Streptomyces collinus Tu 365: one gene and its partner. The protein of the gene in region 1 interacts with the protein of each later gene in a pairwise test. Links are inferred from orthologs where the notes say so. Each region holds a gene or a part of one and is shown in the gene's direction. Other genes may lie near its edges. The genes, in order: B446_RS20050 and dnaE.

Region 1 (14,893 bases):
ACCGATCACATGTGCCGCCGTTTTCCCATGGGACCGGGACATGGCCTTCCAGCCACTGCGGCGCAGCGCGTCGAGGCCACGGTGGTAGCCCGGTGCGGGCGTAGGCGTACGACTCCGCGACCAAGCCCCGCTCGAACGCCTCGTCGGCCAGCTGGGCCCAGGTGAGGGACGCGCGACTCCGGGTCGTCGGGAAGGTGGGTCGGAGGCGGCCCGCCGAGAACCCTCAGTCTCCCGCACCCGTGCCCCAGGGCCGCGAGGCAGAACACGCCGGCATGAAAAAAGGGGCGCGGGGAACTGCGCGACAAGCCCCCACCCACCCGCACGCGACGACCAAGCCCCACCCCGTCGCACCCCACCCCCTAACTCCCCCTCCGCTCCCCCTCCAACGGAGGACTCGTCACATTCCCGTGCCTCCGGCACTCCGGCCGCCGGCACCCGGGCCCGGGCCGCCGCACCAGCGCGAACGCCAGCACGGCCCCCACCACCAGAACCGCGGAGCAGATGGGCATCGCCCGGTCGAACGCCGCGTCGAAAGCCGAGGGCACCCGGTACGCCTCCGGCCCCATCCCCGTCAGCAGCGGCAGCGCCGCCACCGCGATCAGCCCCGCCGCCCGCGCCGCCGCGTTGTTGATGCCGCTGGCGAGCCCCGCCCGCGAGGTGTCGACGGAGGCGAGCACCGTGGCGGTCAGCGGCGCCACCAGGGCGACCATGCCCGCCCCCATCACCAGCAGCGCCGGAAGGACGTCCCGCAGGTAGTCCGCGTCCGGGCCGACCCGCAGCATCAGCAGCATCGCCGCCGCGCAGAGCAGCGGGCCGACGGTCAGCGGCAGCCGGGGACCGGTGCGGTCGGCCAGCGCGCCCGAGCGGGCCGAGAACAGCAGCATCAGGGCGGTCGTCGGGAGCAGCGCGACACCGGCCTGCAGCGCCGAGTAGCCCGCCACCACCTGGAGCTGGAGCGCGGTGAGGAAGAAGAAGCCGCCGAAGGCCGCGTACACGCACAGCGTCACCAGGTTGACCGCCGTGAACTGGCGCGAGGCGAAGATGTCCGGCGGCAGCATCGGGTCCGCCCGGTGCCGCTCGACCTGGACGAAGGCGACGGCGGCCACGACACCCCCCACCGCGCTCAGCCCGACCGCCACGGCGTCGTGACCGGTCTGGCCGGCCTCGATCAGCGCGTACGTGAGCAGCGCCAGCGCCAGCGCGCCGAGGACCGCGCCGAGCACGTCGAACCGGGCCCCGGAGCGGCCCGCGTCGGACTCCGGGACGTGGCGCAGCGCCACCGGCACGCACAGCAGCGCCAGCGGCACGTTGAGCAGGAAGACCCAGCGCCAGCCGGGGCCGTCCACCAGCCAGCCGCCCAGGAAGGGCCCCACGGCCGCGCCGATGCCGCCGAAGCCGGACCACAGGCCGACCGCCCGGCTCCGGTCGTCCGGGTGGAAGGACGCCTGGATCAGCGCGAGCGAACCGGGGGTGAGCAGGGCGCCGCCGATGCCCTGGAGGGCGCGGGCGGCGATGAGGACGCCGGGGTCCGGCGCCAGGCCGCACAGCAGCGAGGCGGCCGCGAACCAGACGACCCCCAGCACGAAGATCCGCCGGCGGCCGTAGCGGTCGCCCAGCGAGCCGCCCAGCAGGATCAGGCCGGCCAGCGTGACCATGTAGGCGTTGACGGTCCACTGCAGCGCGCCCAGGCTCGCGCCGAGGTCGCGGCCGATGGTCGGCAGCGCCACGTTGACGACGGTCGAGTCCAGCATCGCCATGCTGGAGCCGAGGACCGTGGTGAACAGGACCCACCTGCCGCGGGGCGAGGCCAGCCGGACGTCGGGCATGCCTTCAGGTATACAGCGAGCCCGCCGCCCGGGTCAGGCGACGGGCTCACCGCGAGGTGCCGCCACGGGCTACTTGATCTTGTTGCCCGCCGAGCGCAGGTTGCGGGTGGCCTCGACGACACGCTCGGCCATCGACGCCTCGGCCAGCTTGCCCCAGGTGCGCGGGTCGTAGGTCTTCTTGTCGCCGACCTCGCCGTCGACCTTCAGGACGCCGTCGTAGTTCTTGAACATGTGGGCGGCGACCGGACGGGTGAAGGCGTACTGGGTGTCCGTGTCGATGTTCATCTTGACGACGCCGTTCTCCAGCGCGGTCAGGATCTCCTGCTCGGTGGAGCCGGAGCCGCCGTGGAAGACGAAGTCGAACGGGGACTGCTTGCCGAACTTGGCGGAGACGCCGTCGGCCAGCTCCTTCAGCAGCTCGGGCCGGAGCACGACGTTGCCCGGCTTGTACACGCCGTGCACGTTGCCGAACGAGGCGGCGAGCAGGTAGCGGCCCTTCTCGCCCAGGCCGAGGGCCTCGGCGGTGCGGATCGCGTCCTCGACCGTGGTGTACAGCGAGTCGTTGATCTCGTGGGAGACGCCGTCCTCCTCACCACCGGTCGGGGTGATCTCCACCTCGAGGATGATGTTCGCCCGGCGGGCCGTCTCCAGCAGTTCCTGCGCGATGGCCAGGTTGTCCGCGAGGGTCTCGGCGGAGCCGTCCCACATGTGCGACTGGAACAGCGGGTTGCGGCCGGCCTTGACGCGCTCCTCGGAGATCGCGAGCAGCGGACGCACGTACCCGTCGAGCTTGTCCTTCGGGCAGTGGTCGGTGTGCAGCGCGATGTTGACCGGGTACTTCTCGGCGACGATGTGCGCGAACTCGGCGAGCGCGACCGCGCCGGTCACCATGTCCTTGCTGTACTGGCCGCCGAGGAACTCGGCGCCACCCGTGGAGATCTGGACGATGCCGTCGCTCTCCGCCTCCGCGAAGCCGCGCAGCGCCGCGTTCAGGGTCTGGCTCGAGGTGACGTTGATGGCCGGGTAGGCGAACTTGCCTGCCTTCGCCCGGTCGAGCATCTCGTTGTAGACCTCGGGGGTTGCGATGGGCATCTGTCCGCTCCTTGGGTGTGCGGGTTGGCGATCTGCGTACTACGGCCCTGACCTAGACCTGGGGTGTGACGTCATCGTCGTCCCCATCTTTCCAGACATGGACCGCTGGTCCATGCGCCGGTCAAGTCCAGGTCGATCCGGCGCGTCAGTCCAGACCCAGTTCATCCTTCGAGAAGGCGAACACGTACGGCACGCCCGCCTGCTCGGCGATCGCCTCGGCCGCGCCCGTCGCCCGGTCCACGATCGTGGCGACGGCGACGACCTCGGCGCCGGCCTCGCGCAGCGCCTCCACGGCCGTCAGCACGGAGCCGCCGGTCGTCGAGGTGTCCTCGACGGCCAGGACCCGGCGGCCCGCGACCTCGGCGCCCTCGATCCGGCGCTGCAGGCCGTGCGCCTTGCCCGCCTTGCGCACCACGAAGGCGTCCAGCGTCCGGCCGCGCGCGTGCGAGGCGTGCAGCATCGCGGTGGCCACCGGGTCGGCGCCCAGGGTGAGGCCGCCGACCGCCTCGAAGTCCAGCTCCGCGGTCAGGTCGAGCATGACCTCACCGACCAGCGGCGCGGCCTCGCCGTCCAGCGTGATCCGGCGCAGGTCGATGTAGTAGTCGGCTTCCTTGCCCGACGACAGGGTCACCTTGCCGTGCACCACGGCCTTGTCCTTGATCTGCTGCAGCAGCGCGCCGCGTACGTCCGTCATGGGGCACAGCTTAGAGGCGCCGCCAGCTCCAGGTGGTCGACGCCTCCAGCGGCTCCAGCGGTGTGACCAGGCGCGGGAGGGTGTTCAGTCCGTTGGGCGGTCCGGTCTGCGGCTCCACGCAGACGGCCTCGGCCTGCTCGTCGTAGACGACCACCCACTCCTCCCGGCTGGTGACCCGGAGTTCGAGCTGCCCCGGCCAGGTGAGGGTGACGTCCACGCCGCCGGGCATGCCGAAGCAGTCGTCCCAGGGGCCGGGCCGCGGGTCGAGGCGGTTGCCGGTGGGCAGGTGGTCGGCGCCCCGCTCCTCCTGCCAGGCCGGCTTGAAGTCGAGCCGCACGTCCTCGCCGCCGAGGCTGCGGTTGAACCAGGGGTGCCAGCCGATCTGCGCCGGGAAGGAGTCGTCGTACGCCTCCACGGACATGGTCAGCGTCAGGCTGTCCTCGGCCAGCGCGACGACGTGCGTGACCCGGCCGCGGTGCGGCCAGGGGTCGGCCAGGTCGTGGGTGATGACGGCCTCGTCGGCCGAGGTGCGGGCGGTGTGCCAGTCGCCGTCGCGCGCGGTGCCGTGGATGGCGTGCGGCGGGGAGTTGAGGGGCATCTGGCGCACGGTGGCGCCGTCCATGAAGCGGCCCTCCTTGATCCGGCCGCACCAGGGCACCATCGGGAAGCAGCCGTAGCGCTCGCCCTGGCGCAGCAGCTCCACGCCGCCGATCCGGAGCCCACCGATACGGCCGCCGTTGCCGGGCCGCACGCTCACTTCCGCGTCGCCCGCGGTCAGCGTGATGTCTTCGTTACTCACGTGTCGACCCTACTGGGGCGATCAAGAGGGCGTCCGCCGGCCGGGCGGTGCCAGGATCTCGTCATGAAGTACATGGTGCTGATGTACGCGGACCCGGCGGCGACCGAGGCGATGACCGCCGAGCAGCGCGCCGAGGTGTTCCGCAGACATGAAGCGCTCCACCGGGACCTGGCGGACACCGGCGAGATGCTGAACGGAGCCGGGCTCGTCCTGCCGGGGGACACCACGACCCTCCGGTGGCAGGCGCGGGGGCCGCACACCGCCGCGGACGGGCCGTTCACGGAGGCGACCCACCAGCTCACCGCCTACTACGTGATCGAGTGCGCGAGCCCGGAGCGGGCCCGTGCCATCGCCGAACGGGTCCTGGACTTCCACGTCGTGGCGGTCGAGGTACGGCCGGTCCACGACTGGTTCGGCATGGGTGAACCGCCCGGGAACGCACCGGGTGAGCCCGGTGGGCCGGGAGCCGGGGCTTAGGCCGAGCGAGCCTGGCGGGCAGCGGCCCGGGGGCCAGGGGCCGGCCGGGCCCTAGGGGTGGCGTCGGCGCAGGGCGCGGCCCAGCACGATGGCCGAGGCGACGGCCAGCGCGGCGGCGGGCGCCGCCCAGCGCAGGGCCGCCTTCCCGGCGACGGCCTGCGGGGCCGGGACCGGGGCGTAGCGGCCGCGCGGCGGCGCGTGGTCGACCTCCTCCGCGCTGCGGCCGATCATCGTGCGGCGCGCGTGCGCGGCCTCGGCGGGCGGCTCGCCCGTGGCGTCGAAGCCGGACCCGCGGTCGCTGTCCGGGTCCGCCTCGCGGTCCAGGGAGGGCGGGGGCACGTCGGTGTCGAAGACGGAGCTCCGGCCGGAGTCGCCGTCGGTCCCGGGGTCGGTGCCGGTCCGCGGTTCGGGCTCGGGCTCCGAGTCGGCCCGGCCGGCCGCCTGGCTGTTCTCGGGGGCCGCCGCCTGGTTCTCGGGGGCCGCCCGGCTGTCGGGGTCCGCCTCGGCCTCCTCGGCCGCCTCGCCATCGGGGGCGTCCTCGTCCGGCCGTCTCTCGGGCAGGTCCTCCAGGAAGCGGCTCAGCAGGCGGGTGACCGCCGAGTGGACCGCGTCCGCGGGCAGTTCCGCGATGCGTCCGTCCGCGTCGGCCGTGCCCTCGACCGTGACGGTGGTGCCGTCACCCCCGTCACCCCCGTCACCGCCGTCACCGCCGTCCGTGAGGCGCAGCGTGAGGGCGAGTTTGACCGTGCCGGTGCCGCGGGCCTCGGCGGCCTCGCCGTCGACGGCGTACGTGCCGTCCGCGCGGGGCGTGATCCGCACGGCGCCGCGGTAGGTGACGGAATGGCCGCCGACGCGCAACTTCAGCCGCCCGGTCACGGGTTCGGCCCCGGCGTCCTGCTGGAGCCCGGGGACCGCACGCGCCACCCGGGCGGGGTCGGCGAGGGCTTCTCTGAGCCGGTCGGCCGGAACCGGGACGAAGACCTGGTGCTCCATGTCGGCTGAGCCTACCCAGGAGTGACCGGAACGTACCCCCCTTCAGTACCGCGGATGCACGAGCGTCGACGCCGGCAGCCCCCCGATCCGCGTACGCCGTGCCGCCGATGCGTCGGCCGCCAGCTCGCGCGGGGTCAGGGTGTGCGGCCGGGGCCCGCGCGGGTCCAGGCGCAGCGGCGGTGCCGTGCCGCCCGGGGCGGCCAGCAGGAAGCCCCAGTCGTGCGGGGCCCGGGGCGCCCCGGCCGAGCGGTCGGGGCCGGCCGGGAAGCCGGGGTCGCGGCCGAGCACCCGGTAGGGGGAGGACCCGAAACCGGACGCGCGCAGGGTCGCGGCCACCGTCCAGAAGACGCGGGGGCGGGCGGCGACGGGTCCGGCGTGCACCACCAGGCGGCCGTCGGCGGCGAGGACGCGGCGCGCCAGGCCGTAGAACTCCTGCGAGTACAGCTTGGTGCTGGCCGTGATACCGGGGTCGGGCAGGTCCGCGATCACCACGTCGTACCCGACCGGTGGCGCCGCCCGCAGCCAGGTGAGCGCGTCGGCGGTGGTGACGTGGACGCGGGGGTCGTCGTAGACGTGGCCGTTGAGGGCGGACAGGCCGGGGTCGGTGCGGGCCAGGCGGACCAGTCCGGCGTCGAGTTCGACGACGTCGACGCGGCGCACGCCCGGCCGGCGCAGCACCTCGCGGGCGGCCAGGCCGTCGCCGCCGCCGAGGATCAGCACCCGGGCGTGCGGCCCGGTCGTCGCGGGCCGGACCAGTGCCTCGTGGTAGCGGCGCTCGTCGCGGCCGCCCACCCGCAGCCGGCCGTCGAGGAAGAGGTCGAGGGGGCGGCCCCGGGTGCCGCCGGCGAGGACGACCTCCTGGACGCCGGTCTGCACGGCGACGCGGACGTCCTTGCCGTACACCGCGTGGCGGGCCGCCCGTTCGAACTCGTCGGCGAGGGCGGCGGCGGCGGCGAGGACGCCGAGGACGGTGAGGCCGACGAGGAGCAGGGTCCAGCGGGCGCGCCGGGTCAGGTCGCGCCGGAACAGGCCGAGGACCAGGGCGCCGCCGGCCACGACGTTAACCGAGCCGGTGAGCAGCGCGCCCGTGAGCTGGCCCAGGAACGGCAGGAGCAGGAACGGGAAGGCCAGCCCGCCGACGAGGGCGCCGACGTAGTCCGCGGCGAACAGGTCGGCGACCGCGCCGCCCGCGTCCTGCCGGCGGATCCGCTGGATCAGTTCCATCAGCAGCGGCACCTCGGCGCCGACGAGCAGGCCGATGGCGAGCGAGAAGGCGACCAGCAGGCAGCGCGGTCCTTCGGCCCAGACCCCGCCCCAGCCGCCGGTCCAGGCGAAGACGGCGTAGAGCGCCATCGCGCTGCACCCGCCGACCAGCGCGAGGACGATCTCGATCGCCCCGAAGCCGGCGGCCGCGTGCCAGCGCAGCCGCTTGGCGGCGAGCGAGCCGATGCCCATCGCGAAGACCATCACGGAGAGCACGACGGAGGCCTGGGTGACCGAGTCGCCGATCAGGTACGAGGCGAAGGCGACGAGTTCCAGTTCGTAGACGAGTCCGCAGGCCGCGCAGACGAAGACGCAGGCGAGGACCAGGAACCGCCCGGTGCCGGGCCGGACGGGCAGCCGTGCGGGACCCGGCCAGGGCGGGGCGGCCGGGCGCGCGGGGGCCTGCGGTTCGATCACTCTGCGACGTTACGTCACATCGCCGGTACGCTTCGTCACCCACACGTGTGGATCTCGCGGCAGTCGGCGTACGGGCGGTTTATGTCGTCCTAACGTGACGAGGTCCGGGCACCCGCGCCCCGACCCGGGTCCGGGTCGCCACCAGCTGCCCGTCCTGCGGGTAGGCGTGCCAGGTGCGCCAGTGCACCTGGCCCTCGTGCCGCTGGGCCAGCATGGCGGTGAAGGCGTGCGGGCTGCCGGGGAAGACCCCGGCGAGGCCGTGCGGGTGTTCGGAGACGAGGGCGAGCAGTTCCTGGGCCCGGCCCGCGAACGAGCCCGGCGTGAGCACCTCGACGCGCGCGGCGAACTCGTACTCCCAGTCCCCGACCCGCTTGGCGACGCCCAGCGGCAGCGGGGTGCTGGAGCCGGGGATGCAGGCGACCGTCTCCGAACAGTCGCCCCGTTCCTCCTGGAGCAGTACCTGGTGGGACGCGCCGAGCAGCCTCAACTGCAGTTTCGCGCCGGTCAGTTCCAGGTCGAGGGTGGCCAGTGCGGGCAGCGGCTCGCGTCCGAGGGCCCAGGCGAGGTCGGCGGCCCGCGTATCGGTGTAGGAGGTGTTCAGGGTCGTGAGCATGGATCGGCTCCGCTAACACGCAAAGAAGAGGGGGAGATCGGCCATGTCAGCCCGGTCAGCCCGGCCGGCCCGGCCGGTGAGGGGAGTCTGCGGGACGTCCGATGGGGCTGCGTAGGTGGTTTAGAGGGAATCATGAACAGAGGCGCCAACACAGCGTTTTTACCCAACTTCGTGGGGTTTCCATCCCTCAGAGGGCCCCACAGCTCAACTGTTCAACTACGCGGTGCCGGCCGTCTCCCCCGACGCCCCGTCAGTTGCCGCCCCCGCACCCGCCTCCACCGCAGGACGAGCCACCGCCGCACGAGGAGCCACCGCAGGACGAGTGACCCCCGCAGGACGAGTGCCCCCCGCACGAGTGGTGGCCCCCGGAGTGGTGACCTCCCGAGTGATGCCCGCCGGACGAGGACGAACCGCTGTCCCCGGCCCACCAGCTCCCACCGCTCCCACCCGCGCCGTACGAAGCCGACCGGCCCGCCCGCCGTCCGCGCCGCGACCTGCTCTTCGCGGACACGACGACCCCGAAGCAGATGACCGCCGCCATCACCACCACGAACACGACGCCCATGGCGCCACCTTCTTTCGTCCCCCGGTGTCCGGCCCCCCGTGGGCCGCGGTGAACGGGGGATGCCCGGCCGCCGGAACACCGAAAGCAGAGTTGAGGAACTTCAGAGGGTCCGCACCCGACGGCCTCGGCCGGTGAAGCCGTCACCCGTACCGCCGGGTGCCGGCGACCGTCGCCGGGTCCGCGGACAGCTCCAGGACGTCCGCCTGCGGCAGCGAGACAGGGTCGTACGGCACCCCTGCGCCTGTTGAGAAACTCCGGCGGTTGGGCGGAGGATGACCCGCATGACCTCCACCGCGCGTCCGTTCCTGAACCGCCGGCTCGCCGAGTTCGGGACGACGATCTTCGCCGAGATGTCCGCCCTCGCCGTGGCGACCGGGTCGATCAACCTGGGGCAGGGCTTCCCCGACACCGACGGTCCCGAGGAGGTGCGGGAGGCGGCCGTGCGCGCGCTGCGGGACGGGCGCGGCAACCAGTACCCGCCGGGCCCGGGCGTCCCCGAGCTGCGCACCGCCGTCGCCGCGCACCAGCTGCGCCGCTACGGCCTGGCGTACGACCCCGACACCGAGGTGCTGGTCACCGCCGGCGCCACGGAGGCGATCGCGGCCTCGCTGCTGGCGCTCCTGGAGCCCGGGGACGAGGTGGTGGCCCTGGAGCCGTACTACGACTCCTACGCCGCGAGCATCGCGATGGCGGGCGGCCGGCGGGTGCCGGTGACGCTGCGGCCGGACGGCGGCCGTTTCCGGCTGGACCTCGACGAGCTGCGCGCGGCCGTCACGGACCGCACCCGGCTGCTGCTGCTCAACACCCCGCACAACCCGACCGGCACGGTCCTCACCCGCGCCGAACTCGCCGCCGTCGCCGCGCTGGCGGTGGAGCGCGATCTGCTGGTGGTGACGGACGAGGTCTACGAGCACCTGGTCTTCGACGAGGCGGAGCACCTGCCGCTGGCCACGTTCCCCGGGATGCGGGAGCGGACGGTGACGATCGGCTCCGCGGGCAAGACGTTCTCGTTCACCGGATGGAAGGTCGGCTGGGTGACGGCCGCACCCGGACTGGTGACCGCCGTCCGCTCCGCCAAACAGTTCCTGACGTACGTCGCGTCGGGCCCCTTCCAGTACGCGGTGGCCGAGGCACTGACCCTGCCGGACTCCTACTTCGAGGGGTTCCGCGAGGGCATGCGGGTCCGCCGGGACATCCTCGCCGAGGGGCTGACCGGGGCCGGGTTCGAGGTCTTCCGGCCGGCGGGCACCTACTTCATCACGACCGACATCCGCCCGCTCGGCGAGAAGGACGGCCTCGCCTTCTGCCGCGCCCTGCCGGAGCGGGCCGGTGTGGTGGCCGTCCCCAACGCGGTGTTCTACGACGACCGGGAGGCGGGGTCGCCGTTCGTGCGGTTCGCGTTCTGCAAGCGCGAGGAGGTGCTCCGGGAGGCCGCCGAGCGGCTGCGGCGGCTGTGATCAGGGGCTGGGGGCGGTGCCCCCAGACCTGACCGGACCCGGTTACTCCCCGTCGTCCTCGGGCTCCTCGGAGTCGTTGACCTCCTGCTCGAGACCGAGCTGCTCGACCAGCCACTTGTCGAACTCGATCGCGGCCCGCACCCAGCTGACCGTGGACGAGACGAAGTGGTTCAGGTCGACGCCGGTGCCGATCAGCATCTGGGCCTCGCCGATGAGGCGGACCGTGCCGTCGTCGTGGGTGTGGGTGTACACCTTGGGCCACAGGGTGCGGCGGTTCCAGTCGTCGATGGACTCGAGCAGCTGGGCCTTCTCGTCGATCTTGTGCGGCCGGTCGTAGAACGTCCGCACCGAGAAGACCGCCTGCTCGTCCTCCCCGCGGAACATGAAGTACGTGCGGAACTGCTCCCACGGAGCCGCGAGGTCACCCTCCTCGTCGACGACGTACTTCAGCTCCATCTGGTCGAGGAGCTGCTTCACGAGGTCCTGATCCGGGACGACGGGGCCGGCCGGTCCCTGCGGCTGCGGTTCGGGCTGGCCCCCGAAGTTCGGGATCGAGGACGGGTCGATGCTCACTGTTTTTCCCTTCATGCGGATTCCGCCATCCTCCCCCAGAGGGGGAGGGGGGTGGCAAGCCCCGGCCACCCCGTGTCAGCCGAGGGCTGACACGGGTTCACGGCCGCCGGGGCGCCACCGGGTCCGCGTACCCCGGCTAGAGGGTCTTGCCCGTCGCCGGGCCGACCAGCAGCCCCTGGTCGAAGCGGTCCACCCGGACCGTGTCGCCGTCCTTGATCTCGCCGGACAGGATCTCCTTGGCGAGCCGGTCGCCGATCGAGGTCTGCACCAGACGGCGCAGCGGACGGGCGCCGTAGGCCGGGTCCATCCCCTCCTCGGCGAGCCAGGCGAGCGCCTCGGGGGTGATGTCCAGCGTGAGGCGCCGCTCGGCCAGCCGCCTGGCCAGCCGGTCGATCTGGAGCTTCGCGATCCGCTCCAGCTCGGGCTTGGTGAGCGCGGAGAAGACCACGAGGTCGTCGAGCCGGTTCAGGAATTCCGGCTTGAAAGAGGCCCGTACGACCTCCAGGACCTGCTCCCGCTTCTCCGCCTCGCTGGAGACCGGGTCGACCAGGTACTGGCTGCCCAGGTTGGAGGTGAGCACCAGGATGGTGTTGCGGAAGTCGACCGTGCGGCCCTGGCCGTCGGTGAGCCGGCCGTCGTCCAGCACCTGGAGCAGGACGTCGAAGACCTCCGGGTGGGCCTTCTCGACCTCGTCCAGCAGCACCACGCTGTACGGCCGCCGGCGGACCGCCTCGGTGAGCTGGCCGCCCTCCTCGTAGCCGACGTAGCCGGGAGGCGCGCCGACCAGCCGGGCCACGCTGTGCTTCTCGCCGTACTCGGACATGTCGATGCGGACCATGGCCCGCTCGTCGTCGAACAGGAAGTCGGCGAGAGCCTTGGCGAGTTCGGTCTTGCCGACGCCGGTCGGGCCGAGGAAGAGGAAGGACCCGGTCGGGCGGTCGGGGTCGGCGATGCCGGCCCGTGAGCGCCGTACGGCGTCGCTCACCGCGCGCACCGCCTCGCCCTGGCCGATGAGCCGCCGGCCCAGCTCGTCCTCCATGCGCAGCAGCTTCTGCGTCTCGCCCTCCATCAGGCGGCCGGCCGGGATGCCGGTCCAGGCGGCGACGACGTCGGCGATGTCGTCGGAGCCGACCTCCTCCTTGACCATGGTGTCCCGGGCGACCTCCTCCTCCGCCTCGGAGGCGGCCTCCAGCTCCTTCTCCAGCTGCGGGATCTCGCCGTACAGCAGCTTGGCGGCGGTGTCGAAGTCGCCGTCGCGCTGGGCGCGCTCGGCCTGGCCGCGCAGGTCGTCCAGGCGCTCCTTCAGCTCACCGACCCGGTTGAGGGACTCCTTCTCCTTCTCCCAGCGGGCGGTCAGGCCGCGCAGCTCCTCCTCCTTGTCGGCGAGGTCGCGGCGCAGCTTGTCCAGGCGTTCGCGGGAGGCCGGGTCGGTCTCCTTGGCGATCGCCAGCTCCTCCATCTTCAGCCGGTCGACGGAGCGCTGGAGCTCGTCGATCTCGACCGGCGAGGAGTCGATCTCCATGCGCAGCCGGGAGGCCGACTCGTCCACCAGGTCGATGGCCTTGTCGGGCAGGAAGCGCGAGGTGATGTACCGGTCGGACAGGGTCGCGGCGGCCACCAGCGCGCTGTCCGCGATCTGCACCTTGTGGTGGGCCTCGTAGCGGCCCTTCAGACCGCGCAGGATCGCGATGGTGTCCTCGACGCTCGGCTCGGCGACCAGCACCTGCTGGAAGCGGCGCTCCAGGGCGGGGTCCTTCTCGATCCGCTCGCGGTACTCGTCCAGCGTGGTCGCGCCGACCATGCGCAGCTCACCGCGGGCCAGCATCGGCTTGAGCATGTTGCCCGCGTCCATGGCGGAGTCGCCGCCGGCCCCGGCGCCCACGACGGTGTGCAGCTCGTCGATGAAGGTGATGATCTGCCCGTCGGAGTCCTTGATCTCGGCGAGCACGGCCTTCAGCCGCTCCTCGAACTCGCCGCGGTACTTCGCGCCGGCGACCATCGCGCCGAGGTCGAGCGCGACCAGCCGCTTGTCGCGCAGCGACTCGGGCACGTCGCCCTTGACGATCCGCTGGGCGAGGCCCTCGACCACGGCGGTCTTGCCGACGCCCGGCTCACCGATGAGGACGGGGTTGTTCTTGGTACGGCGGCTCAGCACCTGCACGACCCGCCGGATCTCCTGGTCCCGGCCGATGACCGGGTCGAGGCGGCCCTCGCGGGCGGCGGCGGTGAAGTCGGTGCCGAACTTCTCCAGGGCCTTGTACTGGCCCTCGGGATCGGCGGTGGTCACGCGGCGTCCTCCCCTGGCCTTGCGAAAGGCCTCTTGCAGCTTCCTGGCGTCGGCGCCCTGCGCCGTGAGCACCTCGCCGGCCGCCCCGCCCTTGGCGGCGATGCCGATGAGCAGGTGCTCGGTGGACAGGTACTCGTCACCGAGTTCGGCGGCCCGTTCGGTGGCGTCCGCGATCACGGCGAGCAGTTCGCGGTTGGGCTGCGGGGGCGCGACGGTGGACCCGGTCACGCTGGGCAGCCCGGCGAGCACGCGCTCGGCGCCGGAGCGCACGGCAGCCTGGTCGGCCTCCACGGCGGCGAGCAGGTCGGTGATGTTCTCGTTGTCCTGCCCCGCGAGCAGGGCGAGGAGCAGGTGGGCGGGTGTGAGGTCCGGGTGTCCCCCGGCCAGGGCTCGGTTGCCGGCGGCGTTGATCGCGTCCCGGCTCCTGTTGGTCAGCTCGGCGTCCACGTGTCGGTTCTCCTCCTCGGCGTCGGCCCGGTGGCCGTGTCTCCCTCGTCTCCCACTGCTGCTGCCTTGATCAGCATACGCAAAGTTGAGTCTATTCCACTCAAGGTGGGGATCGCAGCTTCCTGCGACTACGTTTCGGAACCATGGCCAAGCACTCCCAGGACCCGAATTCCCCGGACGAGCCCTATCTCGCCTTCTGGCGGGAGCGGCACCTGTGCACCCTGACGACCCTGCGCCGCGACGGCAGCCCGCACGTGGTGCCGGTGGGGGTGACGTACGACCCCGAGGCCGGGCTGGCCAGGGTGATCACCAGCAGGACGAGCGCGAAGGTGGCCCACGTCCTCGCGGCCGGCCCCGAGGGCGGGCGGGTCGCGGTGTGCCAGGTGGACGGCCGGCGCTGGGCCACGCTGGAGGGCCGGGCCCGGGTGAGCGACGACCCGGAGCGGGTGGCCGAGGCCGAGCGGCGCTACGCCGAGCGGTACCTGCGGCAGCCCCGGGAGAACCCCTCCCGGGTGGTGATCGAGATCGAGCTGGAGCGGGCGCTCGGGCACGGGTGAGGGCGGAACCGGACGAAGACCGGGACGGGGCGGTCAACCGGTTGGTTTCGGCCACCGTGACAGCGCTCCCACACACCGAAATGTCGCCACAAACTGCAGCGGCGTCACCGTGTTCAGGTCACGGTGACGCCGCTGCGGGGGGAAGCACCTGAGCGATCTTTTACGACGGGGGAATCGCGTCAGGCACTGCGGGGGGTGGCCGAAATGGTCCTTACGTCCGGGACTTCCGGTTCTGCCAGCCGGTGGTCCCGTTGGTCCAGATTCACGAAGATCATGCCGTACCGGACGGCGCACCGTACCGGCTGCGGCGCCCCACGGGGCTTGCGCAGGCACCGGTACGCCCGCACGTCCTCCTCGTCGTCGCGGGTGACGACGACCGGCTCGCCGAACACGGTCACCATCAACGAGTCACCGCTGTGGGGGATCGCGGTGACCAGGTCGATGAAGTGCCAGCCCGAGCGGTACGCGGTGGCCATCTCACGACGGAAGGACCGGTCGTCGGGAGGGGTGGTCATGCCGGCCGCCCCGACCCGTGGAGGTTTGCGCTCTGCCCCCAACCGGTGTCCGTCGGCGTGGCGACGACGACTCCCGTCGGCTTACTGGCGCCCCAGCCGGTGTCCAGCTTGGTCACGCCGATCGCCTGCGCCGTCCCCGCCCCAGCACCGAAGACCACGGCCGCAGAGAAGGCAACGGCAAGCGCCGATCGAAGCATTCTCTTGTACATAGTCGGCTTCGTCCTCACTCAACGAGTTTCCTTCCCCCGTGCCACGAAGACGATGGCTCATTCAGGCACGTCAATGCCACAGGGGCGATGCATCATGTTCCTGCATGTT
Region 2 (16,048 bases), 2.1 Mb from region 1 along the record:
CGGCGGTAGGTGGTGCCGGCGATGGCGGGGCGGACCGGCATCCACTCGAAGTAGGCCTGCTTGGCAGCGGCCTGCCGGGCGGTCCAGGTGCCCTCGGCGCCCTCGGTGTGGTTGACCGCGCCGCCCGACCAGGCGTTGTCGGCGAACTCGTGGTCGTCCCATATCGCGATGACCGGCGCCTTCACGTGCAGCGCCTGGAGGTCGGGGTCGGTCTTGTACTTCGCGTGCCGGATCCGGTAGTCGGCGAGGGTGAGGATCTCGTTCGCGGGGGAGTGCGGACGGACCACGGTGCCGCGGGCCGCGTACTCGCCCGACTTGTACTCGTAGATGTAGTCGCCCAGGTGCAGCCACGCGTCCAGGTCGTTGCGGGCCGCGAGGTGGCGGTAGGCGGAGAAGTAGCCCGCCTCCCAGTTGGCGCAGGAGACCACGCCGAAGCGCAGACCGGCGACGGCGGCGTCCGCGGCCGGCGCGGTGCGGGTGCGCGCCGCCGGGGAGTCGGTGCCGCCCGCCGAGAACCGGAACCAGTAGTCCGTGGCCGGTGCCAGGCCGCGGATGTCCGCTTTGACGGTGTGGTCGGTTGCGGCCGTCGCCGTGGTGGAGCCCTTGGCGACGATGCTGGTGAACGCCTTGTCCCGGGCGACGGTCCAGCTCACCTCGGTGTCCGGGCCGACGCCGGAGCCGGGCAGGGCCTCGGGGACGGGGGTCACCCGGGTCCACAGCAGGACACCGTCGGGCAGCGGGTCGCCGGAGGCGACACCGTGCAGGAAGGCGGGGGCCTGGTCGGCCGCGCGCGCCGGGAGGGTGGCGGCGAGCGGGCCGGCCAGCACAGCCGTCGCCGCCGCGGCCTTGACGACCGTACGGCGGCGAGGGGAGAGGGAGTTGAGGGCCTGGTGGGCCTCGGAAGATCTGTATCGACTGGTCACGACCGATCAGGTTACTGATCGGTATGCGCGAGAGTAGGCGAACTTCGGAAGTTCGCCCACTCTTCACACCGGGCTCGTCACCGAGCGGGGTCAGCCCTTGAGGGCCGCGTCCACCACCCGGTCGAAGTCGGCCACCGACATGGGCGGGTTGCCCTGGCTGTCGGCGGTCAGCTTCTTGCCGTCCATCACGAAGCTCGGGGTGCCGCTCACCCCGTCCTTGTTGTCGTCGAAGGTCTTCGACATGGCCATCGCCCAGGCGTCGTAGGTGCCCTTCTTGACCGCGTCCTGGAACTTGGCGTTGCCCTTGAGCGCGGGGACGGTGTCGGCGACCTTGACGAGGTAGCTGTCGTCCTTGAACTTGTCGGCCTGCTCGTCCGGGTGCCACTTGGCGGAGTACAGCGCCGTCTTGTACTCGAGGAACGCCTCGGGGCTGACGTCGAGCGCCGCGCCGAGGGCGCTCAGCGCGTTCTTGGAGCCCTCGCCGTTGTCGTGGTTGTCGATGAAGGTGGCACCGATATACTGGATCTTGAACTTGCCGTCGTCCAGGTCCTTCTTCACCGTCGAGTCGACCGTCTGCTCGAACTGGGCGCACACCGGGCAGCGCGGGTCCTCGTAGACCTTCAGGGTCTTCTTGGCGCTGTCCTTGCCGAGGACGACGGTGGTGCCCTTCGTGCCCGTGGTGTTGGCCGGGGCGACGACGGAGGCGTCCTTCAGGCCGTCCCAGTGGCCGGGCTTGTTCATCTGCACGACCGCGTAGCCGATGCCGCCGGCCGCGGCCAGCACGGCCACGACCGAACCGGCCACGATCAGCTGCCGCCTCGCCTTGTCGCGCTTGGCCTGCCGCTCGCGCTCCTGGCGCAGCCGCTCCCGGGCCGCCGTCTTCGCCGACTGGGTGTTCCGCTTGCTCATGGTGGTGATCTCCAGATGGGACGCGCACATGCCGTACGCGGGATACGTGTGGGGGACTTGTCGTGCTCAGCCGAGAGCCGAGAAGCACGGCGGTCCACGCCGTCCCAGGGAGTGCACCAGGAGCCGGTCGAGGGCGGTGGCCGGCCGGGGCGAGGGGTTCGGCAGCCGGCGGACCGGCGAGAGCCGCACGGACCGGGCGGCCGCCACCGCGAGCGACAGCGGCCGGAAGGTGGTGGCGGTGACCGCGCGCAGCAGCTGTACCAGGGCGCGCTCGCCCCGGCGCAGCCAGGCGGCGGCCAGCAGGCCCACGCCCACGTGCGCGGCGAGCAGCAGCCAGGCGGCGGCCGGCTCGGCGTGCGCGAGCAGTTCGTCCGGGCCGCCGTGGCCGCCGGTGACCTGGGCCAGCGGGGCGCCGACGGCACCGCCCTGGCACAGCACGTCGAAGCCGAAGGCGCGCAGCGGTCCGGCGACCGGACCGCCCGCCCTGCCGTAGCAGGCGTGCTGGCCGGTGGTGAACACGGTGTCGGCGGCCAGCTCCAGCGGGACCAGCAGCGCCGCGATGCGGCCGAAACCGCGCTCGCGGCCCGCCAGCGCGTACGCGGTCAGGAACACCCCGGCGGCGACCGCGGCCACGGTCGCCACCGGCAGCGGGGCCCGCGACAGCAGGACGTGCGACGCGGTGCTGAGCGTCACGGCCACGGCCGTGAACAGCGCCGCGCGCACGGCTCTGAGGTGGGTCCCGGATATGTCCATAGCGAGAGAAGAGTCTGTCACGTGCGCGGGTAAGGGACCCCTAAAGGGTGCCTGTGAAAGGGCGGAGGTTACAGCCCCGGGATCCGGCCGTTGCGGAACAGGTCGACGAAGATCTGGTGGTCGGCACGCGCGCGTGCGCCGTAGCGGTGCGCGAAGTCCACCAGCAGGGGACCGAAGCCCTCCTCGTCGGCGGCGAGGGCCGCGTCGATGGCCCGCTCGGTGGAGAACGGCACCAGCGACTCGCCGGAGGTGTCGTCCGCCGCCGCGTGCATCGTGGCCGTGGCCCGGCCCAGGTCGGCGACGACGGCCGCGATCTCCTCCGGGTCGTCGATGTCGTTCCAGTCCAGGTCGACGGCGTACGGCGAGACCTCGGCGACCAGCTGGCCCGCGCCGTCCAGCTCGGTCCACCCCAGCCACGGGTCGGCGTGCGCCTGGAGGGCGCGCTGGGAGATCACCGTGCGGTGCCCCTCGTGCTGGAAGTACCCGGCGATCGCCGGGTCCGTGATGTGCCGGGAGACGGCCGGGGTCTGGGCCTGCTTGATGTAGATCACGACATCGTTCTCCAGGGCGTCGCTGGAGCCCTCCAGGAGGATGTTGTACGAGGGCAGGCCGGCCGACCCGATGCCGATGCCCCGGCGGCCCACGACGTCCTTCACCCGGTAGGAGTCGGGGCGGGCCAGCGAGGCGTCCGGGAGCGTCTCCAGGTAGCCGTCGAAGGCGGCCAGCACCTTGTAGCGGGTCGCCGCGTCCAGCTCGATGGAGCCGCCGCCCGGGGCGAAGCGGCGCTCGAAGTCGCGGATCTCGGTCATCGAGTCCAGCAGCTCGAAGCGGGTCAGCGAGCGGGCGGCGCGCAGGGCGCCCAGCAGCGGGCCGTCGGCCGTGTCCAGGGTGAACGGCGGGACCTCGTCGCTCTTGGCGCCCGTGGCGAGGGCGTGGATCCGCTCGCGGTAGGCGGCCGCGTAGATCGTCACCAGCTCGGTGATCTGCTCGTCACTGAGCGCCTTCGCGTAGCCGATCAGCGCGACGGAGGCCGAGAAGCGCTTGAGGTCCCAGGTGAAGGGGCCGACGTAGGCCTCGTCGAAGTCGTTGACGTTGAAGACCAGGCGCCCGTTGGAGTCCATGTAGGTGCCGAAGTTCTCGGCGTGCAGGTCGCCGTGGATCCACACGCGCGAGGTGCGGTCGTCCAGGTAGGGCCCGCCGCGCTTCTCGGCGTCGACGTCGTGGTAGAAGAGCGCGGCCGTCCCCCGGTAGAACGCGAAGGCCGAGGCGGCCATCTTCCGGAACTTCACCCGGAACGCGGCCGGGTCGGCGGCGAGGAGCCGGCCGAAGGCGGTGTCGAAGACGGCGAGGATCTCCTCGCCGCGCTGCTCGTCGTTGAGCTGGGGGACCGACATCGCGGGGTGCCTCCTGGTACAGGACGGGTGGTGCATGAACGTAGGTGTACGGGTACGACAGCGCTTCCGCCGTCTCCAACGGGCGACGCCACGCGGGAGTGCCCGGTTCCCGCATGAAGGTACGGGGACGAGGCCCGCGTGTGTCAGTGCCGGGGCATAGACTTCGACGCTGTCCCCCAGACTGTCCGCAGTCGGTCCGCAGCCGGTCGGAAGATCGTCGCCGCCCGTTTTCCTTGGAGGCCGAAACCGTGTCGAAGCCGCCCTTCACGCACCTGCACGTCCACACCCAGTACTCGCTGCTGGACGGTGCCGCGCGGCTCAAGGACATGTTCGAGGCCTGCAACGAGATGGGCATGACGCACATCGCCATGTCCGACCACGGCAACCTCCACGGGGCGTACGACTTCTTCCACAGCGCGAAGAAGGCCGGAGTCACCCCGATCATCGGGATCGAGGCGTACGTCGCCCCCGAGTCCCGGCGCAACAAGCGCAAGATCCTCTGGGGCCAGCCCCACCAGAAGCGGGACGACATCTCCGGTTCCGGCGGTTACACCCACAAGACGATGTGGGCGGTGAACCGTACCGGACTGCACAACCTCTTCCGGCTCTCCTCCGACGCCTACGCCGAGGGCTGGCTGCAGAAGTGGCCCCGGATGGACAAGGAGACCATCTCCCAGTGGTCCGAGGGCATCGTCGCCTCCACCGGCTGTCCCTCCGGCGAGGTGCAGACCCGGCTCCGCCTCGGCCACTTCGACGAGGCCCTCAAGGCGGCCGCCGACTACCAGGACATCTTCGGCAAGGACCGGTACTTCCTGGAGCTGATGGACCACGGCATCGAGATCGAGCGCCGGGTCCGCGACGGCTTGCTGGAGATCGGCAGGAAGCTCGGCATCCCGCCGCTGGTCACCAACGACTCGCACTACACGTACGCGCACGAGGCGGGCGCCCACGACGCCCTGCTGTGCATCCAGACCGGCAAGAACCTCTCCGACCCGGACCGCTTCAAGTTCGACGGCACCGGCTACTACCTGAAGTCCACGGACGAGATGTACGCCATCGACTCCTCGGACGCCTGGCAGGAGGGCTGCGCCAACACGCTCCTGGTGGCCGAGATGGTCGACACCACCGGCATGTTCGAGGCCAAGAACCTCATGCCGAAGTTCGACATCCCCGACGGCTACACCGAGGTGACCTGGTTCAAGGAGGAGGTCCGCCGCGGCATGGAGCGCCGCTTCCCGGGCGGCATCCCCGAGGACCGGCAGAAGCAGGCCGACTACGAGATGGACGTCATCATCCAGATGGGGTTCCCGGGTTACTTCCTCGTGGTCGCCGACTTCATCATGTGGGCCAAGAACAACGGCATCGCGGTCGGCCCCGGCCGAGGCTCCGCGGCCGGCTCGATCGTCGCCTACGCCATGGGCATCACCGACCTGGACCCGATCCCGCACGGCCTGATCTTCGAGCGCTTCCTCAACCCCGAGCGCGTCTCCATGCCCGATGTCGACATCGACTTCGACGAGCGCCGGCGCGTCGAGGTGATCCGCTACGTGACCGAGAAGTACGGCGCCGACAAGGTCGCCATGATCGGCACCTACGGCAAGATCAAGGCCAAGAACGCGATCAAGGACTCCGCGCGCGTCCTGGGCTACCCGTACGCCATGGGCGACCGGCTCACCAAGGCGATGCCCGCCGACGTCCTCGGCAAGGGCATCGACCTCAACGGCATCACCGACCCCTCGCACCCGCGCTACGGCGAGGCGGGCGAGATCCGCGGGATGTACGAGAACGAGCCGGACGTGAAGAAGGTCATCGACACCGCCAAGGGCGTGGAGGGCCTGGTCCGCCAGATGGGCGTGCACGCCGCCGGCGTGATCATGTCCAGCGAGACCATCACCGAGCACGTCCCGGTCTGGGTCAGGCACACCGACGGCGTGACCATCACCCAGTGGGACTATCCGAGCTGCGAGTCGCTCGGCCTGCTGAAGATGGACTTCCTGGGCCTGCGCAACCTCACGATCATGGACGACGCGGTCAAGATGGTGAAGGCCAACAAGGGCCTCGACATCGACCTGCTGTCCCTGCCGCTCGACGACCCCAAGACCTTCGAGCTCCTCCAGCGCGGCGACACCCTCGGCGTCTTCCAGTTCGACGGCGGCCCCATGCGCTCGCTGCTGCGGCTGATGAAGCCCGACAACTTCGAGGACATCTCCGCCGTCTCCGCGCTCTACCGTCCGGGCCCGATGGGCATGGACTCGCACACCAACTACGCGCTGCGCAAGAACAAGCTCCAGGAGATCACCCCGATCCACAAGGAGCTGGCGGAGCCCCTGGAAGAGGTCCTCGCCGTCACCTACGGCCTGATCGTCTACCAGGAGCAGGTGCAGAAGGCCGCCCAGATCATCGCGGGCTACTCGCTCGGCGAGGCCGACATCCTGCGCCGCGTGATGGGCAAGAAGAAGCCCGAGGAACTGGCGAAGAACTTCGTGCTCTTCCAGGCGGGCGCGCGCAAGAAGGGATACAGCGACGAGGCCATCCAGGCCCTGTGGGACGTGCTGGTCCCGTTCGCCGGCTACGCGTTCAACAAGGCGCACTCCGCCGCGTACGGCCTGGTCTCCTACTGGACCGCCTACCTCAAGGCGAACTACCCCGCCGAGTACATGGCCGCCCTGCTGACCTCCGTCAAGGACGACAAGGACAAGTCCGCGGTCTACCTCAACGAGTGCCGCCGCATGGGCATCAAGGTGCTCCCGCCGAACGTGAACGAGTCCGAGTCCAACTTCGCCGCCCAGGGCGACGACGTGATCCTCTTCGGCCTCTCCGCCGTGCGCAACGTCGGCACCAACGTCGTCGAGTCGATCATCAAGTGCCGCAAGGCCAAGGGGAAGTACGCCTCCTTCCCCGACTACCTCGACAAGGTCGACGCCGTCGTCTGCAACAAGCGCACCACGGAATCACTGATCAAGGCCGGCGCCTTCGACGAGATGGGCCACACCCGCAAGGGACTCACCGCCCAGTACGAGCCGATGATCGACAACGTCGTCGCGGTCAAGCGCAAGGAGGCCGAGGGGCAGTTCGACCTCTTCGGCGGCATGGGCGAGGACACCGGCAGCGAGCCCGGCTTCGGACTCGACGTGGAGTTCACCACGGACGAGTGGGACAAGACCTATCTGCTCGCCCAGGAGCGGGAGATGCTCGGTCTCTACGTCTCCGACCACCCGCTCTTCGGCCTGGAGCACGTCCTCGCCGACAAGGCCGACGCGGGCATCTCCCAGCTCACCGGCGGCGAGCACGCCGACGGCGCGGTCGTCACCATCGGCGGCATCATCTCCGGTCTCCAGCGCAAGATGACCAAGCAGGGCAACGCCTGGGCGATCGCGACCGTCGAGGACCTCGCCGGCTCCATCGAGTGCATGTTCTTCCCGGCGACCTACCAGCTCATCTCCACCCAACTCGTCGAGGACGCGGTGGTGTTCGTCAAGGGCCGCCTCGACAAGCGGGAGGACGTGCCGCGGCTCGTCGCCATGGAGCTCATGGTCCCCGACCTCTCCAACGCCGGCACCAACGCGCCCGTGATCCTCACCATCCCGGCCACCCGGGTCACCCCGCCCATGGTCAGCCGCCTCGGCGAGATCCTCAGCCACCACAAGGGCGACAGCGAGGTCCGCATCAAGCTCCAGGGCCCCCGCAAGACCACCGTGCTCCGCCTCGACCGGCACCGCGTCAAGCCCGACCCGGCACTGTTCGGCGACCTGAAGGTGCTGCTCGGCCCGTCCTGCCTGGCCGGCTGAGCCGATGCGGCGAGAAGGGGCGCACCCGGCAGGGATGCGCCCCTTCTGCGTGCCCGGGCGGCAACTGCCCGGTGCGCGGAGCTCCTTGGCGGAGCCCTCTTTAGTTGTGGCCGAAGCTCTTCTGCTTCTTACGAGCAACATCCGACGGGCTGCCCGGCACGTGCGCCATCGAGGACTCGTGGTCCTCCGCCGGTCGCTGCGCGCGCTCCTGGCCGTGCTCGCTCTGCGGAGCGCGGTTCTGGGGGCCGGACTGCTTGCGGTTCTTGTTCTTGGCCATGGTGATCTGCCTCCTGAAGGGGATCTAGGGGCCAGGGCCGGCTTCAGATTCACATATGCCGACAACGCGCGCATGTCGGATAATTACCGTGTGTGACAGGGGTGGTGGGCGCGCGGGAGCCGCAAACGCCACGCCGAAGATCGAGTTCGGGCCGTTAACCCCCGCGGGGTCGGGCAGACTCGAAGGAAGTCCGAAGCAAAACCTCCCGGGAAGAGGGTGAGTCGCGTGGACCGCTGCATCGTCCTGGTGGACGCCGGATATCTGCTGGGTGCCGCCGCCAGCCTCCTCGCCGGCGAGCCCTCCCGGTCCCGCATCACCGTCGACCACGCGGCGCTGATCCAGGGGCTGCGCGAGCGCGCGGAGGCCGAGACCGAGCGCCCGCTGCTGCGCATCTACTGGTTCGACGGCGCCCCCGACCGGGTCCCCCAGCCGGAGCATCGCCGGCTGCGTGTCATGCCCCGCGTCACCGTCCGCCTCGGCGCCCTCACCCGCAGCGACGGACGCTGGGCGCAGAAGGGCGTGGACGCCGCCATGCACGCCGAGCTGACCGAACTGGCCCGCAACCGCGCCTGCTCGGACGTCGTCCTCGTCACCGGCGACGGCGACCTGCTGCCCGGCATGATGGCCGCCAAGGAACACGGCGTCGCCGTCCACCTGTGGGCCGTGCAGGCCGCCGACGGTGACTACAACCAGTCCGAGGACCTGGTCGCCGAGGCCGACGAGCGGCGCGTGCTGGACCGGGCCTGGATCACCCAGGCGGTCCGCGCCAAGGAGCTGACCGGCGTCTGCGCCCCGCAGCCGGCGCCCCGGCCCGAGATCGCCGCGATCCTCTCCGCCCCCCTGCCCGAGTCCGCCCCGGCACCCGCGGGCGACCACCCCGCCGAGGAGGGCGGCCACGCCCCGGCCGCCGGGCGGGAGAACGGCGTCCAGGAGCGGGTCCCCGCCGCCAAGGGCGTCCCCACCCCCAAGGACCTCGCCGCGCTGCGCGCCCCCGGGGCGCCGCAGGCCGCCGCGCAGCACCCGACCACCGCGACCCTGCGCTGGTCCTCCGACAAAGGCTGGGTGGACCGGCCGGGCACCGTCGCCGAACCGCCCGAGATCGCCTCGATGCCCACACTGGCCCAGCTGACCACCGCCGAGCAGCGGTGGGCCGACCGGGAGGAGGACATCACCACCGTCGGCGGCGACCCCTACGAGGTGGGACAGGTCTTCGCCCGCCGGTGGACGGCCCGGCTCGGCGACCAGACCCATGTGCAGCGGCTGTCCACGATGTACCCGCGCATCCCGCACCGCATCGACGGCGAGCTGCTGCGGTACGCGGCCCGCTTCGGGCTGCTCGCCCACAAGGACGACCAGATCGACGAGCACGACCGTTACGCCATCCGGGCGGGCTTCTGGCGTGAGGTCGACGTGCCGGCGGCCGCGGAACAGCACGCGCCCGCCGCCGACTGAGATCCGCGTGGCCGCCCCCAAAGGCGAGTAAAGGGCGCGGACCCCGTAGTCTCGTCCCTTGTGAGTACGCGCGCGGCACCGGCACTTCGGCATGACGAGGTCCTACGCGTGCGCGGGCTCGGCAAGACCTATCCGCCCGTGAAGGGCCGGCGCGGGGTGCCTGCCACGCCCGAGGTGCGGGCCACCGACGCCGTGGACCTGGACGTACGGTCCGGGGAGATCTTCGGGCTGCTCGGCCCGAACGGCGCCGGCAAGTCCACCCTCGTCAGGCAGCTCACCGGCCTGCTGCGGCCGGACACCGGCAGTGTCGAGATCCTCGGGCACGACATCGTCCGGCACCCCGAGCGGGCCGCACGGCTCCTCGCCTACCTGGGGCAGGAGTCCTCCGCCCTGGACGAGCTGACCGTCGCCCTCGCCGCCGAGACCACCGGGCGCCTGCGCGGCCTGGACGTACGGCGGGCGCGGGCCGAGCGGGACGCCGTACTGGAGGAACTGGGGCTCACCCCGCTCGCCGGGCGGGCGCTGAAGAAGCTGTCCGGCGGCCAGCGGCGCCTCGCCTGCTTCGCCGCCGCCCTCGTCGGCGAGCGGCCACTGCTGGTCCTCGACGAGCCGACCACCGGCATGGACCCGGTGGCCCGGCGTGCGGTGTGGGCGGCCGTGGACCGGCGGCGGGCCGAGCACGGCACGACCGTGCTGCTGGTCACGCACAACGTCATCGAGGCCGAGACGGTCCTCGACCGGGTGGCGGTCCTGGACCAGGGGCGGGTCATCGCCTGCGACACCCCGGCCGGCCTGAAGGAACAGGTCGCCGGAGAGGTGCGGGTGGAGCTGGTCTGGCGGGAGCGGGCACCCCTGGAGGTGCCGGAGGTCGCCGTGCTGCGCGAGCGGGCGGCGGAGTCCGGGCGCCGCTGGACGCTCCGGCTCGCCCCCGAGGAGGCCAGGGCCGCCGTCGCCACCGTCACCGGCGGAGCCGCGTTCGCCGCCCTGGACGACTTCACGCTCGCCACACCCAGCCTGGAGGACGTGTACCTGGCCCTGGGCGGGGCGGCGCGGCAGGGGCTGGTGAAGGCGTGAAGGCGGACGTGAGCGCGGTGGACTTCGCACCCGTATGGTCCCTGTGGGACGGCGGCCGGGCCGCCGTAGGGAAGAGGAGCAGGGCGTCGTGAGTGTCGTACCCGCGGAGATTCTGCCGGGCGGGGCCCGGACGGTGCCGGAACCGGCCCGGCGCGCGGCCGAGCTCGGGCCGCCCGCGCGGCTGTGGCCGTCCCTGGTGGCCGTGTACCGGGCCCAGCTGTCCCGCGCCCGGGTGGCGCGCATCCCGCTGCTGTTCGTGGCGACCTTCCAGTCCGTCGGCATCGCCGTGATGATGCGCGGTGTCGTCGACAGCGGCGGCGAGGCGCAGTCCGTGGTGGCGGGCTCCTCGGTGCTCGTCGTCGCGTACGTCGCGCTGAACCTGCTGTCGCAGTACTTCGGGCAGCTGCGGGCCAGCGGCGGCCTCGACCACTACGCCACGCTGCCCGTGCCGCCCGCGGCGGTGGTGCTGGGCGCGGCTGCCGCCTACGCCTCCTTCACCGTGCCGGGGACCCTGGTGACGGCCGTCTTCGGGTGCGCGCTGTTCGGGCTGCCGCTGTCCAACCTGTGGATCCTGCTGGCCGTGATCCCGCTCGCCGGAGCCGCCCTCTCCGGGCTCGGCGCCGCCTGCGGGTTGCTGGCGCCGCGCCCCGAGCTGGCCACGCTGCTCGGGCAGCTCGGCATGTCGGCGGCGCTGCTGCTGGGCGTGCTGCCGGCCGACCGGATGCCGGAGCCGATCCGGCTGGCCCGGGACCTGCTGCCGTCGACCTACGGTGTGGAGGCGTACGCCCGGACCTTCGGGGCACACCCCGACTGGGCGGTCGTCCTCGTCGACCTGGCGGTGTGCGCGGGTGTCGGGGTGGTCTCGCTGGCCGTCGCCACCTGGGCCTACCGCCGGGCCGCCGTCCGGTGACGCGGCCCACAGCACGACCTGGCACGATGTCAGGGTGACCGCACCGCTGACTCCGCCACCGCCGCCGCACGACGACTCCCCGCATCAGGTCCGGCAGGCCCCGCCGCCCGCCGGGGCGCCGGTCGCGGGCCCGTACGAACAGGACGGCCCCGGTATGAAGACAGAAGTGCGCGAGGCCGTCCTGATCACGCTCGCCGTGGCGCTGAGCGGGGTGCTGCTGGGCCTGCTGTGGTGGTGGCTGGCGCCGCACGTGCCGTTGGTCGGGGACCAGGTCGACAAGAGCTGGGTGGTCTACCTCAAGGACACCGAGGGCGAGCAGGCGATCGGTGTGGACGGCACGTTCACGCTGCTGAGCCTGGCCTTCGGCGCGGTCAGCGCGGCCGTGGTGTTCCTGCTGCGGCGGCGCGGGGGCGTGCCGCTGGTGGTCGCGCTCGGGCTCGGCGGTCTGCTCGGGGCCGTGCTGGCGTGGCGTCTGGGCGTGTGGCTGGGCCCCACGTCCGACGTGATCGCCCACGCGAGGGCGGTCGGCAAGGGGGTCACCTTCTCCGCCCCGCTCAAGCTGGGCGCGAAGGGCGCGCTGCTCGCCTGGCCGCTGGCCGGGCTGCTGGTCCATCTGGGACTCACCGCCCTGTTCGGCCCCCGAGACCCCGAGGTCCCCTACACCGGCGTCCAGACGCCACCCCACGCCGGCTGACCGGCCGGCACAGCGCTCGGTCCGGCGCCGCGCTCTTGCCGGCGCCGGGCTCTGGTTGGTGCCGTGCTCGGGCCGGCGCTGCGCCCCGTGTCCGCTCAGCCCTGGCCGACGCGGCCGCCCGCCCTGCCCCGGTCGGCCCCCGCGCCTCGATCGGTCCCCGGTCCCCGGCCGGGCACCGTGCCCAGATCGGCGTCCCGGCCCCGCGCTGCTCGGCCCTGGCCGACGCGGCCGGCCTGCCCTGGCCGGCCCCGCGCCCCGGTCGGTCCCCGTTCCCCGGCCGGGCACCGTGCCCAGGTCGGCGTCCCGGCCCCGCGCTGCTCGGCCCCGGCCGACGCGGCCGGCCTGCCCTGGCCGGCCCCGCGCCCCGGCCGGTCCCCGAGTCTCGGCGGGTCGCCGCTGCCCATGTCGGCCGCCGCACTCCGGGGGCCCTCAGCCTTGGCCGAGGCCGACGCTCAGCCCTGCCCCCGGTCGGCCCCCGTGCCTGGGTCGGCCCCCGCGTCCGGGGTCGGCCCCCGCGCCTGAGTCGGGCGCCGTGCCCCGGTCGGTCGCCCCGGCCCCGGGGCGGCTCAGCCCCGGCCTACGCCTGCCCTTGCCCGGCCCCTAACCTCGGCCGGGCGCCGTGCCCAGGTCGGCCGCCGCGGCCCCGGGGCGGCTCAGCCCCGGCCGACGCCCTGCCCCTGGCCGGCGCCTCAGCCTCGGCCGGGCGCCGTGCCCAGGTCGGACGTTCCGGCCCCCGGCCGCTCAGCCACGGCCCACAGGGGCCAGTACGGCGGCGGTCAGTTTTGCCAGGTCTGCGGGTGTCAGTTCGACCTCAAGGCCCCTGCGTCCCGCCGAGACGCAGATCGTCGGGTGGGCCGTGGCCGAGTCGTCCAGGACCGTGGGGAGCCGCTTGCGCTGGCCCAGCGGGGAGATGCCGCCGCGCACGTAGCCGGTGGTGCGTTCGGCGAGCGTGGGGTCGGCCATGGTGGCCCGCTTGCCGCCCACCGCGGCGGCCAGCGCCTTCAGGTCCAGCGAGCCCGAGACCGGCACCACCGCGACGGTCAGGGTGCCGTCCACGTCGGCCACCAGGGTCTTGAAGACGCGGTCGGGGGAGACGCCCATCGCCTCGGCCGCCTCCTCCCCGTAGGACGGGTGGGAGGGGTCGTGGTCGTAGGAGTGGACCGTGTACGCCACGCCCGCCGCCGTCAGGGCCACCGTGGCGGGCGTGCCGCCGGACTGCTGCTTCTTGGACTTCTTCGCCATCGGGTGCGTCGGCCTCGGTTCGCTCGGAGCACGCGCCCGGTGCGGGCGCGCGCGTGCGCTCAGTTCTGGCTGGTCGGCGTCCGCGTCAGCTCGAACGCGGGCAGCGACGGCAGACTACGGATGATGGACGTCTCGGAGCGAAGGAGTTTCAGCTCGTCGCGCAGCCGGGAGGCGGTGTCCGGCGCCTGCAGCAGCCGCTGCTTCGTCGGGGTGTCCAGCACCATCGCCGCCGCCACCAGGTAGGACACCACCGAGGGGTCGTCCGGAAGCTCCGCGCCGGTGCTGAGCGAGCGCTCGCGGGCGCCCGCGAGGCGCTTCTGGTACTGGCGGAACGCGCGCAGCACGCCCTCCGCCAGGGCGCCCGCCTCCTCGCCCGGGTCCTCCGTGAGCTCCTCCAGCTCGGCGGTCAGGAACGGGCCCGAGGCGTCCACGGACAGCAGCCGCACCCGCGTGGTGCCGGTGGCCAGGACCTCGAAGGTGCCGTCGGCGCGCTCCCGGACGGTCGCCGCGTCCGCGATGCAGCCCACCCCGTGGAAGGACTTCAGCGGGTCGGGGCCGAAGCCGGCGGCCGGGCCGCGCTCGGGCCGCGCGGTCTGGTCCGGCATGCCGGGGGCGGCCGGTGCCACCTCGTGGCCGTCGCGGATCGCCACGACGGCGAACCGGCGCGGTTCGTCCTCGGGGGTCTTCAGCAGTTCGCGCATCATGGCGCGATACCGCTCCTCGAAGATGTTCAGGGGCAGCACGAGCCCGGGGAACAGCGCCGAGTTCAGCGGGAAGAGGGGCAGGCGGGCGATGGTCACGGCGCCCCAGCCTAATGGTCGTGGACGGCGGCCCGGCGACGGTGCTCGGTTCGCGGTCGCGGAGGCGCCGCGACGAGCTCGCCGAGCACGGGTCCGGGCGCCTCCGCGAGGAGCGCGTCGCGCAGCCGCAGGAAGTGGCCCAGAGGGTCGTCCGAGAACCGGTCCCACGGGAAGGAGGTGGCGTACGGGCCGATCAGGGGGAGCTGGGCGCGGGCCTCGTCCCAGCGTTCCAGCCGGACCAGGACGTAGAGCAGCTTGTTGCGGAAATCGGCGGGCCGGGGGACGGCCGCCGGGAAGCGCCCGGAGAGCGCGACGGCCCGGTCGGCCGCCGCCTCCAGCCGCTCGCGCGGCACCTCGGGTCCGCAGCCGTCGACGAGGTAGCCGAAGGCGGCGCGGGCCGGCAGCGCCTGCACCAGGGAGCCGGCGGGGGCGTCCTGCGCGGCCAGGTCGGCGAAGTCGAAGCAGGCCGAGTGGGAGCCGTGCCAGCAGGCGCCCAGGTAGCGCAGGGCGGCCACGTGGCACCCGTAGTGGTGCGGGGCCCGCCGGACCGCCGCCTCCCACAGCTCCTCGAAGTACCGGTGCCCGGCCCGGGAGCCGCGCGCGTGGTCCAGCGCGATCCGCCACGGCACCGGGTCGCGGTCGTCGGCCCGGGCGGCGGCCGTGATCAGCGGGCTGACCTCGCGCAGCAGCTCGGCGCGGGCCGGCGAGGGCCAGGCCCGGTCCACCGCGAGCTGGGCGCCGACGAGGGCCACGTCGGGGTCGTGCGGGCTGTCCGCGCGCCACTCCTCGAACCACTCGGGGCGCGAGCGGGCGAAGGAGGCGAGCCGTCTGGCGAACCGGTCGCGGTCCTCCCAGGCGGCCGTCGCGCGGGTGGCGGCGAGCAGGGCGGAGGCGGCGCCGTACTCGCCCCGCCCGGCCGCGACCAGGGCGGGGGAGAGGTGCTCGTCGGGCGCGTCCAGGACGGCCTCGAAGCCGGCCGGCGAAGCGGCGGGGCGGGAGGCGCGTCGTGTCGTCCGGGTGGGGCGGAGGAACGCCGGCAGCAGAACCATGGTGTCGACCATTGAAAGTCCGCTGGTCGGGGCGGCGCCAGAGGGCCGGGGCAAGTAATGGAAAGTTGTACGCACGGTGGTCAAGGGCGAGTAAAAGGTGACTGTTCAACCAATCTCCGGCAACGGCCGCCCCCGGACGCCGGCCCCCGACGTCAGCCGCCGGCCCCCGATGGCAGCCACCGGCCCCGGTGTCAGCCGCGGCGCAGCAGCCGGGTCGCCCCGGCGGCCACCGTCGTGGCCAGCACCCAGCCCACCATCACCATCGCCGCCGCCAGCCACTGCCAGCCCCCGTGCAGCTCCCACTGGCCGGCCTGGCCCAGGTCCACCACCGGCAGCAGGAGGTCGAGGGTGAACAGCGCGGGGCTCCAGGACGGATGCCCGCCGGGGTTCACCGGCGGATGGTCGGCGTGCGCGAAGAGCAGCGTGCCCGCCGCCCACAGCACCGCCATCCACACCGCGGCGCGACCGGGCCGGTACCCGTACGCCACCGCCAGGTCCTGGACGTACCCCCAGGTCTTGGCGGCCGGTGGCAGCGTCTCGCGGCGCCGGCGCTGCTTGGCGAGCAGCACCTCCCGGGCGTCCTCGTCCTCCCCGGCCGCCCGCAGCACCGCGGCCAGCCGCTCGTACGGCTCCGGGTTGTACTCGGCGGTCGCGGCCGTCACCCAGTCCAGGCGCCGGACCAGCGGGAACGGCCCGCGCGGTACCAGGTTCTCGTAGGCGAAGCCGCCCATGTGCAGCCGGCCGGGGCCCGGCCAGCTGCCCGCGCGGTCCACCAGGTTCACC

Evidence for each region.
Region 2: the proteins of B446_RS20050 (region 1) and dnaE interact in binary tests that used the Escherichia coli proteins (3 or more experiments, as listed by UniProt). The link is inferred for Streptomyces collinus Tu 365 from one-to-one orthologs.

The regions. Positions count from the first base shown.
Region 1 is NC_021985.1:4,610,770-4,625,662, reverse strand. The notes cover bases 8,216-11,103. They hold B446_RS20050 (pyridoxal phosphate-dependent aminotransferase), read left to right. Parts: upstream 8,216-9,011; coding sequence 9,012-10,196; downstream 10,197-11,103. Other genes in these bases: clpB (ATP-dependent chaperone ClpB), read right to left, coding at 10,906-11,103; B446_RS20045 (YbjN domain-containing protein), read right to left, coding at 10,239-10,769. In the rest of the region: B446_RS20090 (MFS transporter), read right to left, coding at 360-1,826; fbaA (class II fructose-bisphosphate aldolase), read right to left, coding at 1,896-2,918; pyrE (orotate phosphoribosyltransferase), read right to left, coding at 3,064-3,612; B446_RS20075 (hypothetical protein), read right to left, coding at 3,623-4,411; B446_RS20070 (YciI family protein), read left to right, coding at 4,475-4,888; B446_RS20065 (SRPBCC family protein), read right to left, coding at 4,940-5,881; B446_RS20060 (polyamine aminopropyltransferase), read right to left, coding at 5,924-7,561; B446_RS20055 (DUF2617 family protein), read right to left, coding at 7,641-8,174; more of clpB, read right to left, coding at 11,104-13,503; B446_RS20035 (pyridoxamine 5'-phosphate oxidase family protein), read left to right, coding at 13,647-14,060; B446_RS20030 (hypothetical protein), read right to left, coding at 14,240-14,575; B446_RS20020 (helix-turn-helix transcriptional regulator), read left to right, coding at 14,889-14,893. UniProt on the Escherichia coli protein: Shows aminotransferase activity with methionine and histidine as substrates, and to a lesser extent also with phenylalanine.
Region 2 is NC_021985.1:2,507,222-2,523,269, reverse strand. The notes cover bases 3,925-7,967. They hold dnaE (DNA polymerase III subunit alpha), read left to right. Parts: upstream 3,925-4,227; coding sequence 4,228-7,767; downstream 7,768-7,967. Other genes in these bases: B446_RS39610 (hypothetical protein), read right to left, coding at 7,868-7,967; B446_RS10780 (DUF2252 domain-containing protein), read right to left, coding at 3,925-3,979. In the rest of the region: B446_RS10795 (alkaline phosphatase D family protein), read right to left, coding at 1-923; B446_RS10790 (thioredoxin domain-containing protein), read right to left, coding at 1,014-1,832; B446_RS10785 (hypothetical protein), read right to left, coding at 1,899-2,585; more of B446_RS10780, read right to left, coding at 2,654-3,924; more of B446_RS39610, read right to left, coding at 7,968-8,044; B446_RS10770 (NYN domain-containing protein), read left to right, coding at 8,270-9,496; B446_RS10765 (ABC transporter ATP-binding protein), read left to right, coding at 9,557-10,570; B446_RS10760 (ABC transporter permease), read left to right, coding at 10,659-11,480; B446_RS10755 (hypothetical protein), read left to right, coding at 11,515-12,174; ybaK (Cys-tRNA(Pro) deacylase), read right to left, coding at 12,916-13,416; B446_RS10745 (LON peptidase substrate-binding domain-containing protein), read right to left, coding at 13,476-14,216; B446_RS10740 (hypothetical protein), read right to left, coding at 14,228-15,277; B446_RS10735 (hypothetical protein), read right to left, coding at 15,457-16,048. UniProt on the Escherichia coli protein: DNA polymerase III is a complex, multichain enzyme responsible for most of the replicative synthesis in bacteria. This DNA polymerase also exhibits 3' to 5' exonuclease activity. The alpha chain is the DNA polymerase catalytic subunit.